Regions from separate parts of the Mycobacterium basiliense genome, predicted to be linked through region 1. Evidence: riboswitches for the same ligand, from Rfam matches in the RefSeq annotation. Region 1 holds a riboswitch; the other holds the start of a gene.
The links. A riboswitch is a leader RNA that binds a small molecule or an ion and turns the genes downstream of it on or off. The one in region 1 is predicted to bind cobalamin.
Positions count from the first base shown of each region.

Region 2: linked by a shared signal. The riboswitch ahead of MB901379_RS13120 (PPE family protein) and the one ahead of metE (5-methyltetrahydropteroyltriglutamate--homocysteine S-methyltransferase) in region 1 are both predicted to bind cobalamin.

Region 1 is NZ_LR130759.1:4,353,073-4,359,379, reverse strand. Features, by position in the region: gene metE (5-methyltetrahydropteroyltriglutamate--homocysteine S-methyltransferase) at 1-1,958, opposite strand, end outside; cobalamin riboswitch at 2,106-2,318, opposite strand; gene MB901379_RS18315 (SDR family oxidoreductase) at 2,660-3,502, opposite strand; gene MB901379_RS18310 (TetR/AcrR family transcriptional regulator) at 3,590-4,897, opposite strand; gene MB901379_RS18305 (PPE family protein) at 5,274-6,307, shown strand, end outside.
Region 2 is NZ_LR130759.1:3,064,675-3,070,981, forward strand. Features, by position in the region: gene MB901379_RS13110 (serine/threonine-protein kinase) at 1-411, shown strand, start outside; gene MB901379_RS13115 (Crp/Fnr family transcriptional regulator) at 528-1,103, shown strand; gene MB901379_RS13120 (PPE family protein) at 1,134-2,864, opposite strand; cobalamin riboswitch at 3,086-3,300, opposite strand; gene MB901379_RS13125 (1-aminocyclopropane-1-carboxylate deaminase/D-cysteine desulfhydrase) at 3,424-4,467, shown strand; gene MB901379_RS13130 (restriction endonuclease) at 4,529-5,104, opposite strand; gene MB901379_RS13135 (esterase) at 5,405-6,094, opposite strand.

The DNA of each region.
Region 1 (6,307 bases):
TAGCACAAATGGGTGTGGATCTGCGTTGAGTCGGCCACGCCGGAGGTAGCCAGCCGGAAAGCCGCTACCGCCCAACGCAGGTACTGGTCTTGCTCGGCATGCCGCAGTGGCAGCAGCTCACGCAGTGCGGGCTCGTCGACCTGGATCACCGCGATGCCGGCCGACTGCAGGTCCACGGTCTCGTCGCGAATGCCCAATGCCACTTGGTTGGCAGTGTCGGCCAGCGGCTGGTCGTCGCGGACGAAAGACCACGCCAGGATGGTGACCGGCCCGGTCAGCATGCCCTTGATCGGCTTGTCGGTCAGGGACTGGGCATAGGTGATCCAGTCGACCGTCATCGGGTTCGTGCGTGACACGTCCCCGTACAGAATCGGTGGGCGGACGCAGCGGCTGCCGTAGGACTGCACCCAACCGTTCTGGGTAGCAAAGAAGCCCTGCAACTGCTCGGCGAAATACTGCACCATGTCGTTGCGTTCCGGCTCACCGTGCACCAGCACGTCGAGGTCAAGGCGCTCCTGCAGCCCGATGACGTCGGCGATCTCCTGCTTCATCCGGCTGACGTATTCGGCCTGGTCGATTTCCCCGGCCCGCAACTGTTGGCGCGCCTTGCGGATTGCCGACGTCTGCGGATAGGAGCCGATCGTCGTCGTCGGCAGCGGCGGAAGATGCAGGCGGGCGTCTTGGCTGGCGCGCCGCGTGGCGGCATCGCCTCGATGTGCACCGGAGGCGACGATCGAGTCGATACGTGCCCGGACCTGTCCGTTGTGCAGGCGCGGGTCTTTCTTCCGGGATGCCGCGGCGGCGTTGGATGCCGCGATCTCGTCGGCGACCGCGTCGCGTCCGTCGCGCAGCGCGCGGGCGAGAACCACGACTTCGGCCACCTTTTCGGCACCGAAGGCCAGCCAGCTGCGTAGGTTGTCATCCAGATCGGACTCGGGTTGCAGCGAGTACGGCACGTGCAATGTTGAGCACGACGTCGACACTGCCACGGCCGCAACGGATCCCAGCAGTGTGGCGAGCCGGCCGAGCGCCGCCTCCAGATCGGTGCGCCAGACATTGCGCCCGTCGACGATGCCGGCGACCAGTGTCTTGCCCGCCAGCTCGGGCGCCCCCACTATGGCGGCCACCGCGCCGGGTGCACCGGCAACCAGGTCGACGCCGATCGCTTCGACGGGAGTGCGGGCCAACGCGGCCAGCGCGGCGCCGGGGTCGCCGAAATAGGTGGCAACATGCAGGGCCGGGCGGTTGCGCAGCGATCCCAGGGCCGTGTACATCCGCTCGGCCAGCGCGGGTGCGTCGGGGCAAATGTCGGTCACCAGCGCCGGCTCGTCGAATTGCACCCAGCGCGCGCCGTTGTCGGCGAGCAGTGACAGCAGTTCGGAGTAGATCGGAACCAGGTCCTCGAGCCGGTCGATCGGTGCGGGCCCACCGTCGACAGCCTTGCTGAGCAATAGGAAGGTGACCGGCCCGATAACCACCGGACGCGCGGGAATTCCGAGTTGCTGTGCCTCTTTGAACTCGGAGAGCACCTTGTCGGGATTCAGGGTGAACTGGGTGGACGGCCCGATCTCCGGAACCAGGTAGTGGTAGTTGGTGTCAAACCACTTCGTCATTTCCAGCGGAGCGATGTCGGCATTGCCCCGCGCGGCGGCGAAATAGCGGTCCAGCTCGTCGGAGATTCCATTGACCCGGGCCGGCAGTGCACCCAGCAGAACCGCGGTGTCGAGCATCTGGTCGTAGTAGGAGAAGGTGTTGACCGGCACCGAGTCCAAACCGGCCTCGGCTAGCTGCGTCCAGGTGTCTCGACGCAGGGAGGCGGCGACGGACTCTAGGTCTGACCGGCTGGTACGCCCGGACCAGTACCCCTCGGTCGCGCGTTTGAGCTCGCGGCGCGGCCCGATGCGGGGTGAGCCGGTAATGGTTGCGGTAAAAGGTGTTTGACTAACGAACTGGGTCACTTCGCGTCCTTCAATCGACGGGCCTAAAAGGCTCAAGCCACCGCCCGTGGACGCACAGCCGATCCGGTTGCGGCGGCACATTTCGTGCACAACCTCAACCGCGACGGCCAAACGCCCATTCCACGAGGCGATGAGCCGCCGGGCGCGGCGCGCCCGGCACAGCTGGCAGGTCTTCGGACTCGCAGGCGCGCACCTGGTGGTGCTCCTACTGGCCGTCGCTTCCCAGTGCCAAATCTGTCAGGACCAGTGCTATAGACGGCGGTCGTTCCTGCATACCGCTGCGGGACAGTCTCGGATTCACACCGAGTTCCCTCTTGCGATGCACCGTTGGGATGCCTCGCTCGATGCCGACGCCGCATAGCGCGATGCCAGCAGACCAGCTGCGTGGCCCAGGTTACTCTGCCGCTCGGTCGGCACGTAGCGGCATGTCAATCAGCAAGTGCGACCGCGATGGGAACCTCGCCGTTGTTGAAGTCGACGGTCGAGTCGGCGGCCAGCGCCGCGGCGAGGACCAGTGCCACGTCCCGCCCGCGCAGCCGCACGTGCGCTATTGCGGCCCCGGCGGCGGCGACGTCATCGGAGTGGTTGGGATTGCCGAAGATCGAACCGACTTGGTCGCCGCCAGGCGAGGATGCGGGTCAGCTGCAGAGCGATCTCTCCGTGGCCGCCTACGACGACGATGCGCGCCATGGTTTGCGACGCTAGGGCATCGAGACGCGGCCCATGATCAGATCGATGAGGGGTTTGCCCGGCGGATATGCACCGGTGAGCGACGACATTGTGTGCCCATAGTCCACCAGCAGCGTGATACCGCTGATACCGAAAGCGGCCGCGCTGTTGAGGAACGCCATGACGTCGCCCATTTGTTCTGGGGTGTGCACTTTGGAACCGATCTCGTCCCGGTAGTCCTGGGCAAAGGTGAGCCACAGGTCCGCATTGGCCTGGGCCAGCGGGGTATCGGTCGGGCCGGGACAGATGGCGTTGATGCGGATGCCCTTCTTCAGAAGGGAAAAGGCCTGTGTTGCCACGTAGGCGTTGATCGCCTTCTTGCTGAAGCCGTAGTGGATGATGCCCTCGGCTTCATGCGCAAAGACCCAGTCTTGAGCCGCCGCGTAGTCGGGCGTGGCCAAAAACTCCATCAGCCGCGGCAGGTCGTTCTCCCACCCCATGCCGGCCACCGACGAAATGAAGCAGATAGCGGATCCGGACGGCAGCTGGTCGTTGGCCAGTAGGCGCTCGATGAGGTGCCGGTGTCCGATGAAGTTGATCTTCATCAGATCGGGCCCGTCGGCGACGCCGGCGGCGGAGAAGACCGCGTGGACCGGGCCGCCCAGCTGTTCAACAGCGGAGTCGATCGACGCGGGGTCGCGCAAGTCGACCTGCACCGCCCGGCCCACGTCGTAGTTCACCGGCGCGTAATCCAGCACGATCACTTCGGCGCCGAGTTCTGCTGCCGACTTGGCGGCCGCTGCGCCCATCCCGGTCGCGCCACCGACAACTAGGGCCCGCTTGCCGTCGTAGCGCAGCCGATCCAAAACTGTCATTGACGTCCCTTCCCGCGGGCCATGCCTACCCGCCTCACTCTAGGGGGAACATATTTTTGGTTCAATAGCGGTCGGGCGGAGGTGGCGTTAGTCGCTGCGCACGGCGGCCCCGCGTAACACCGTGTCACGGGCGTGCAGGAGAGCCGGGCGGGTACCGATCGCGTGCAGGATGTTCTCCGGTATCCACTGCAACCCGATGATGCATCGCGCCAGCATGGTGATGGATGGTGGTTCAATCCGTATGTCATCGGACTGAAGACCTTCGGACAGAAGTGATTTCATCTGCCGCAACCGGGCCGAATAGAGCCAACCCGGGTTAGGAGTGTCTGGTGGTGACTGCCTCATCCAAGCGAGCTGGATCCGAAACTCGTCCGAAAACTGGTCCAGCGCATTGATATTCACCCAGCTCAGCGCGTCCAGCTTTTCGATCGGCGTCCCTGTCGAGCGCAGCACGCTGACCCACCCGGCCTCGACCTTCTGTCCGAAGGAACGCATGATCGAAGCCAGCAGTTCATCTTTGGAGCCGATCACCCGATAGACGGTGCCGGTGCCCAGGCCCGCGGCAGATGCAATGTCTCTGATCGTGGTGGCTTCATATCCCCTGCGCCCAAACTCCATTCGCGCTATCGCGAGAACATGGGCCGCCTTGTCGCCGGGCTCGGCCTGCTGGTCTTCGGTCCAGGTCTCGATCACCTTGTTGGCTGCCGCCAAGGCCGGGGAGGGATCCAGTTGTCCATCGAGTGGCTCTCGAGTTGCCAAACCTTCCAGAATGATCCGGCACATCAACCCAGAAACCTGCTCGGTGGAAGCGTTGCGCCGCATGACATCAAGCCCGACCTGCAGCATCGTCTGGCAGATGCGGTCTGCCAACGTTGGCAGGTCTATCTGGGGCTTGATATAGCCGCTCCACCGGGCGGCACGCAGGGTCTGCAGCATTGCTTCTTGAATCGCTAAGGGCCGCTGCCGGGTCAGTTGCATCAGCTCGGGATCGGCGCTGGGGCCCTCGTAGAACGACATCTGAAGAGCGGCTCGGTGCTGTACGGCGCAGTGGGCGATCGCCGTTCCTAGCTCATTGATCTTCTCCGACACGGGTCGCGAATCGGGTTGGTCCAGCTTTTCCTGCCAGCCGTGGCCGATGCGCTCCAGATCCTGTTGGTACCGGCGGATCAACTCGATCAGGATCGCCTCTTTGGATTCGAAATGGTGATACAGGCTGCCCGGCAGAATGCCTGCGGCATCGGCAATCTCCTGCAACGACGTCCGCAGTCCCGACGACGCGATCAACGACGCGGCGGTCTGCAGAATCTCGGTCCGGCGGGTACCGGAGTCGGTGCCGGCGTGATTCCCACGAGCAGCCGTCCGCCGGCCTGGTCCGAGTACATCCGCCTTGGCCATAGCTAGCGGTGCACGAGTCCGCTGGGGCGTGGCACAGCTGACATCCGCAGTCGTCCCCTTCGGCGAACCAAATCTTTGTTAGAAGGCTATCAGACCGACCAGCGGCAACTACGGCCAAACGCGCAGCTGCAGACGGTGATGTGCCGATTCTAGAGCGCGATGCGCTTGCCGTTGAGGGGCATTGCCAGTCAACGTGGAGCAGGTTGACAGCAAGCTCCCATGCGAAAGTCCGGAAGCCGGCGGAGGCCCTGTCCTAGCATCTGGCCGTGTTGAAAATAGTCGTTTCTGGCGACTGTTGATGTAGCAAAGATTGGGTGTGGAGGCAGCGGCGCGAGTGATGGCGAGTCGGTGATCCGACTGGCGGGTTGGGGTTGCGATGGTATTGGGTTATGCGTGGTTACCGCCGGAGATCAACTCGGCGCGGATCTTCTCCGGTGCCGGCTCGGGGCCACTGTTTACCGCGGCATCGGCCTGGGATGGGCTGGCCACGGATCTGTACGCGTCAGCGTCGTCTTTTGAATCGGTGATTACCGGGTTGGCGGCTGGACCCTGGTCGGGTCCGGCGTCGGTATCGATGGCCGCCGCGGCGGCGCCGTACATGACGTGGCTCGGGGTGGCGGCCGGCCAGGCAGAGTCGGCGGCCAATCAGGCGCGCGCGGCGGCGACGGCCTTCGAAGCAGCATTGTCGGCGACGGTACATCCGGCTGCGGTGACGGCCAATCGGATGTCGCTGACCTCGCTGGTGGCGACGAACTTTCTCGGCCAGAACACCCCGGCGATTGCGGCCAACGAGTTCGACTACCTAGAGATGTGGGCTCAGGATGTGGCTGCCATGGTGGGCTACCACGGCGGGGCGACGTCAGTGGCCGCGGCGTTGACCCCGTTTAGTGGGCCACCCCTGGATCTCGCGGGGTGGGCGTCCCAGGTTGGCGCTCAGGTTGTCGGCGCGGCGACGACGGCCTCGGCGGCGCTGTCCACCCCCGCGCAAAGCCTGGTGGCCGCGGTCCCGACTGCCATGTCGGCGCTTCAGTCGCTGCCGTTGTCGAGTCTGTCGCCGTTGATGTACCCGTTGAGCATGGCGATTTCGCCGCTGACGAACATGATGAGCAATGCGATGCGGACGTCGACGGCCGGGTTGGCCAGTGCGACCACCGAGTTGCCGGCAAGCGCGGCAAAGGCGGCGGATGCATCCCTTGCGGCGATCAAGCCGTTGGGCGGTGCGGGCCTTGGATCGGCGGTGGCCGCGGGTCTGGGTCAGGCGCGGATGGTTGGTGCGGTGTCGGTTCCACCGACATGGGAGGGGTCCATGCCCACGCGTATGGCCAGTTCTGCATTGTCGGGTTTGGGCGGGGCCGGGTTACCTGCCGGCGCCGATACGGCGGGGGCGATGCGGCCCGCGATGATGCCGAT
Region 2 (6,307 bases), 1.3 Mb from region 1:
CCGGGTGGTGCGCCCGACCATCCGGGGGATGCGGGTCTGGCCATCGACGGCAATCCGAATACGGCCTGGCCCACAGACGTCTACGTCGATGCCGCGCCGTTTCCCACGTTCAAGAAGGGCGTCGGCTTGGTATTGCAGCTGTCCCAGCCCACCGCGCTCAGCGAGGTAACCATCGACGTCCCCAGCACCGGAACCGAGGTGCAGATCCGCGCCGCCGACAGCGCAACTCCGGCCAGCCTGTCCGATACCACCGAGCTGACTCCCAACGTGCCGTTGAAGCCGGGGCACAACCGCATCAGGGTGAACAACGCGACGAAAACTTCCGATGTGCTGGTGTGGATTAGCAAGTTGGGCACAACAAACGGACAGAGCCGCACGGCCATTTCCGATATCACGTTGCGCGCACGCTGATCCTCGGCCTGCGCGTCTTAGGTCGTCTACCAGGAAATCCGCGTAGGCTCCTCAATGTCTAGGGGCCATCAGAGCTGTCCGGGATGTCAGAGACACATCGCAGGTCAGGAGCGCACATGGATGTCGATGTGGCAGGCGCGAAAGATGCCCGCCAGCTGCGCGAGTTCACCGCGTTCGACGGCTTCTCCGATGATGAGCTGCAGCGTCTTATCGGGGCAGCACATCGAATTTCGCAGTCGGTGCCCTGGCCGCTGATTCGTGAGCAGACTCCGTCGGACGCTTGCTTCATCCTCCTCAGCGGGGAGGCGGGGGTGTATGTGGGCCAGGATCGCATTGCCGTGCTTGGGCCGGGGGAGGTGATCGGCGAATCTGCGCTTCGCCGTGGGAAGCTGCGTTCCGCGACCGTGACGACGACAGGGCCGGCCGAGGTGCTGCGGATCGAGCGCGATGATCTCGACCGCTTGCTCGAGGAGATACCCGCACTACGCGACACCATGGAGGCGACTGCCGCCCGGCATGTACCGGTGACCTTGCCGCCCAAGCCAAAACCGCAACATACGAAAATCAACGTCGCGGTCGCAACCGAGGTGGCAGAACGCTTCGAACAGACCGCCGCTATCGCCGGCATGAGCGTCGCGGCCGCGCTCGAGGATGCGCTCAGCCAGTGGATCGAACGTAACCACAAGCCTTAGCCTGCTGGCCGGTGATCGGTGTCACGGCGATTACCCGCAGTCGGCCCCCGGTCCGGACGGCCGGTCGGGCGTTGTCGGATCGCCGTCCCAGGTGCTCGGCATGGCTGGCGCACGCGGGCCGTCGTCGAATCCGTCATCGGCCAGGGTGAGCAAGCCTGCCGCGGGCCGGGCACCGGCCTTACCCGCGATACCGGCAAACCCGAGAGCACCCGCGCCACCGGATGAGGCGACCGCCGCGGTGATCCGCTCGCCGGGCGCAGAATCGGGTACCGAGTCTGCGTCCAAATCCATGTACTCGTAGCCGCGGCCCAGCTGCCCGACCTTCGCGCGTCGGCGCCGCTGCGCCCGTGCCGGTTCGTGCGGCGTCGGCGCCAGGGCCGGATCCTCGACGCTATCCGGCTCCGACGCTTTCTTGCGGGCACTCGCGCGTGCTGGCCTCTTGGCATCCGCGGTCAGACCACCAACCATGTAGCCGAGGTTCTCCATCCCCACCCCGACGCCGGCCCCGGTCATCGACGGCGGTGCGGTAGTCGGCGGTGGCGACGGCGCGTGTGTGAGGGTCACGGTGGTCGTATCCACGGGCGCCGGCGCTGGCGGAGAGGGCGGGACGTGCGGCGCAAGCGCGACCGGCGGGGTCACGGGCGCGGTGACGGGGAGCGCCGGCGGCGGCACGGCAACCAGGGCCGCCAAGCCCTTGGCACCGAGAGGTGCCAGCACGGCACCAGCTGCCAACGGCACCAACGGAGCGGTCAGCAACGGCACCACGGCCAGGAGTACGGCGGTCTGCTCCAACAGGGTTTTCAGCAGCGCGACGGTATCGGTGATGATCGTGCCGATGGCTTCGACGGTGGTGAACAGAATGGTCAGACCGATCGTCGCGGGATTCCCCGAAGCAAACGCCGCGGCCAGATCGGCGGCGATAAAGGCGAAGGTCTGCGACAGCAGGGTGATATAGGTGGCGATATCCATCGGGTAGCCGAGGGCAAAGGCGATATTGAGCGGGCTGAGGTAAGTAAGCGGATTGCCCAGGATGAGCAGATACGGATCAATTCCGGCAAACAGCGCCTGCAAGAACGGGATGCTTGCCAACCAGTTGATGAACGGTTGTAGGACGTTGTCGTAGAAAGCGGTGTACCCGATCGCCTGCAGCCACTGCAGGATTTGGTTTTGCCAGTCCGGGGGCTGGGCGGCGGCCTGTGCTGCCGTGAGCGCCTGCGCGTCGGCTTTCATGATCGGCGGAGCCGGGGTCGACCGCGGTGCGGCGGCCAATGCCGAAGTCGAAACGGCCTGATAGGTACCCATCACGGCGGCGGCTTGAATCCACATCCGCACGTAGTCGGCCTCGTTGAGCGCGATCGGGATGGTGTTGATGCCGAAGAAGTTGGTGGCTGCCAGCACCGCATGAGTGGCGTGGTTGGCGGCCAGTTCACCCAGGGTAGGCATGGCGGCCAGGGCAGTGGTGTAAGCCGCAGCTGCGGTCTGCTGCTGGATGGCCATTGCGGCGCTGTTGGCGCTTTCCTGCATCAGCCACATTAGATAGGGGCCGTGGGCGGCCAGGTAGGCCGCGGCGGTCGGACCTTCCCACCCCCCGGCCTGCACGGCACCCAGGAGGGCGGTCAACTCCTCGGCCGCTTCGGCATAGGTGGCGCTGAGCGCACCCCACTGGCCGGCGGCTGCCAGCAACGGACCCGGGCCAGGGCCGCTGCTCAGCAGCGCCGAATGCACTTCCGGCGGCGAGGCCAGCCAGATCGGCGCGGTCATCGATCACCGCCGGCGCGCGGGGGCCGGCCGATGTGGGGCGCGACCGGCATTCTTGCGGTGCGGGCTGGTAGGGCCATCAATCGTCCTCCGGTACGACGGGATGCCCGCCGCCTGAGGAACGTGCTAGCCGCTACCGCCGGAAATGGCGCCGCCCACCCGGCACCGCGTCGGCATAGCTACGGCCATCCGCCCAATCCACGAGGCGACGCGCTCCGGACACAACGTGCCCGGCGCGACTGGCAGGTCTTCGGACTCACAGGCTCGCACCGACGATGGTGCTCCTACTAACCGCCGCTTCCCAGTCCCACGGCCATGGGTCCAGTGCCGATGACGATGTTCGTTCCTGCATACCGCTGCGGGACAGTCCCGGATTCACACCGGGTTCCCTCTCGCGACGGATCTGCAATAGCATCCGCCGCTTGATGCCGACGACACTCAGAATGACGCCAGCAAACCAGCCGCGGGACTAGAATACGTGACCTCACGCGTTCGACCCAACGTTGACAACTAAGTCACAGGCGGTGCCCAGCCGACATCGCACGCTTTGGGCGGCCGCTGAGTGTCGGTGCTCGCCGTGGTCACCGCTGCTGCCGCATCGGTGATAATGGCCGAGGTGTTAACCGCATACCTGCATGCGCGCTTTCCCGAGGTGCGCGACACCCTCGACCGCTTCCCCCTCGGCGACGGGCCCACGCCCGTGCGTCAGCTGTCCCGGCTGATCAGCACCCAACCGGTGTGGATCAAGGACGACGGCGTCTACGGCAACGGTGGTTGGGGCGGCAACAAGGTCCGCAAGCTGGAATGGCTGCTGCCTGAGATCAAAAGACAGCGCCGTAGCACGATCTTGACTTTCGGTGGCCTCGGTACCAACTGGGGTCTGGCCGCCACCCTGTACGCCCACGAATTCGGCATCCACACCGCCCTGGCGCTCGTCGATCAACCGGTGGACGAGCACGTCGAGGCCCACCTGCAACGCCTCCGCGCATCGGGTGCCGACATCCATCTCACGCACAGCAAAGCCCGCACGGTCGCTGTTGCGCCATATCTTTACCTGCGCCACCGCCGGCCCTACCTGCTGCCCGTCGGTGGGTCGTCACCGTTGGGGACCCTCGGCTACGTCGAGGCGGGGCTCGAGCTCGCCGCACAGGTACAGGCCGGCGCCATGCCGGCACCATCGTCCGTCGTCACCGCGGTCGGATCCGGTGGCACGGTCGCGGGCCTGTACCTCGGACTGGCGCTTGCCGGTCTCACCGACACCCAGGTGATAGGCATCGTCGTCAACGACAAGCTCCACCTGGATCACCGCTCAATCACATCGCTTGCCGATCGGGCGGCGCGGCTGCTCGAAAGCCGAGGCGCCAACCTGCCACACACCGACTTGCCGGCAAACCGACTGATGCTGCTACGCGACTGGTTGGGCGCCGGCTACGGCCACCCGACCAGTCAGGGCACTCACGCGCTGCAACACGCACGCGAAACCGAAGGCCTTGACCTGGATCCGGTCTATACCGCCAAAACGATGGCGGCACTGCTCGATCTCGCGGCCAACGACCGGCTGCCGGGCGGACCCACGCTCTATCTGCACACCAACGGGCCCCGGTAGCACCCAATCGGTGAAAGCGCCGGGCGCGTGTGTGTCGCTTCGATCGCGATACTGCGCGCACTCACCGCTTCGAGGCTGCCGGCCGTGGTCGGTTATTCGGTGCCGGTGCTCGTCGCCTGGGCGGCGGCACCCAGTTTTGCAGGGCGCTGCGTCCAATCAACTGACAACCGTGGGTAGCGGCCAATTGTTTTGCTGCAGAGGTGAATTCTTGGTTGCTTATCACAATGCTCCGCGTGCATCCGTGGTGCGCCGCGCCCGAAACTACCTGTTGGACAGCCGCGACACCGACCGGTCTACCGTGGCGCTTGCACTGGATCGCCGCCCACTGGCCATCTTTTTGTGCGATCACGTCGACGCCGTAGTCGCCGACCGCCGGGGTGAATTCCACCTCCCAGCCCGCCCGGCGCAGGCGTTCGGCGACGTAGGCCTCAAACTCTGCCCCGTTCATGGCGTCGATTTCTGCCATGGTTGCTCGGGCCCGCCGCCACCGCAGCGAGCCCCGATTGGCCTTTCCGGACACCAAGAACGCGAAGAACATGCCGAAACCGGCTCCCACTAGCCCTATCTCGACGCTTTTACCGATGAACCCGATGATGAGCCCGAAGTAGAGCGGAAGGAACAGAAAGGCACTCTTCATGCCGCGAGCAGATCCCGTGAGCGCGGGAGGTTCGGTGCTCCTGCCGTTGACGAGAACCTGTGCATGAGAGCCGATGATACGGATGGCCGACGACAACCGGCAGCGATAGGACACTAGGGCGTACCGCATCGGTTTGGCATTGCGCTGCTGACCAGTCAGCGTCCGGCCGCATCATCGCTGCGTGGCATGACTCAACGACGCGACTGCGAAATCGTTTGTGCGGTCAAGGAAACCGACCAAGTTCGCCAGCGGTCCACTAGCGCCGGTCCATGCCAACGATGAGCACTGGCGCGGCGAACTCTAGGCCAACATGGAGTCTATCGCGGCACGCGGAACCAACACCTGGGTGGCGCCGACGGCGTCGGGCACCAACTCGCCCTGGCCGAAAAAGAAAATGACGCCATCATTTGTGATCGTGAAGTTCTGGTAATTCGTCGGGTCCAGGCCGGCGCTGGCCACGATGGGAACGTCGGTGCCCGCCTGCTTGGTCAATGCACTCTGGACGATCGGGAAAACGACCTTCAACGGATCGGTGTCCGGTTGCCACAGCGTCTCGTAGGTGATCGGCTTGCGGTAGCCCTGGTCCCAATTGAACGCCTTGTAGGTGGTTGCTGGGTGTGCGCCGCCGACGTTCTGGTAGATCTTGAGCACCACGCTTTGAGTGCCGCGCGGAGGTATCGCTGATTCAAAATTGGTCGAGGTGATGTCCAGCGCGTAGGGCGTGTCTCGCGGAGTGGAGGACTTCGCCACACCCAGGAAGTCGTCGCGCGTCTCGTTGACAAAGCTCTGCAGCGGCGACTTTGGGTCCGGATAGTTGCTCGGCAGGCTGATGTCGATGGTGTACGCGGGGTCTGACACCTGTATTTGGCATACCTGGCCGGTGGTGACGCCTTTGAGCTCGTCGCAGTAGCTCTTGGGCGCTGCCGCGGCGACGCCCGTGCTGCCAACGAGAACGGCCATCGTGATAAGCACGAACATCGTGTTGCGCATGTCGCGTTTCCTCCGGAGCAATTGGCGGCGCGGCGGCATAGACCAGGGCTTGACTTGCCGTGAGATTCGGGTCGACACGGGTGTGGGTCAGCGAACCCCAGTGATCGCCGGGAATCAAGCTAGCAGATTAGTGGTTCATCCCGCCTCGGCGCCGTTAGCCCCGGTTCGTCGCTGTCGTTCGAAGCAAATCCGCTCGTCATAGGGCACCGGCGA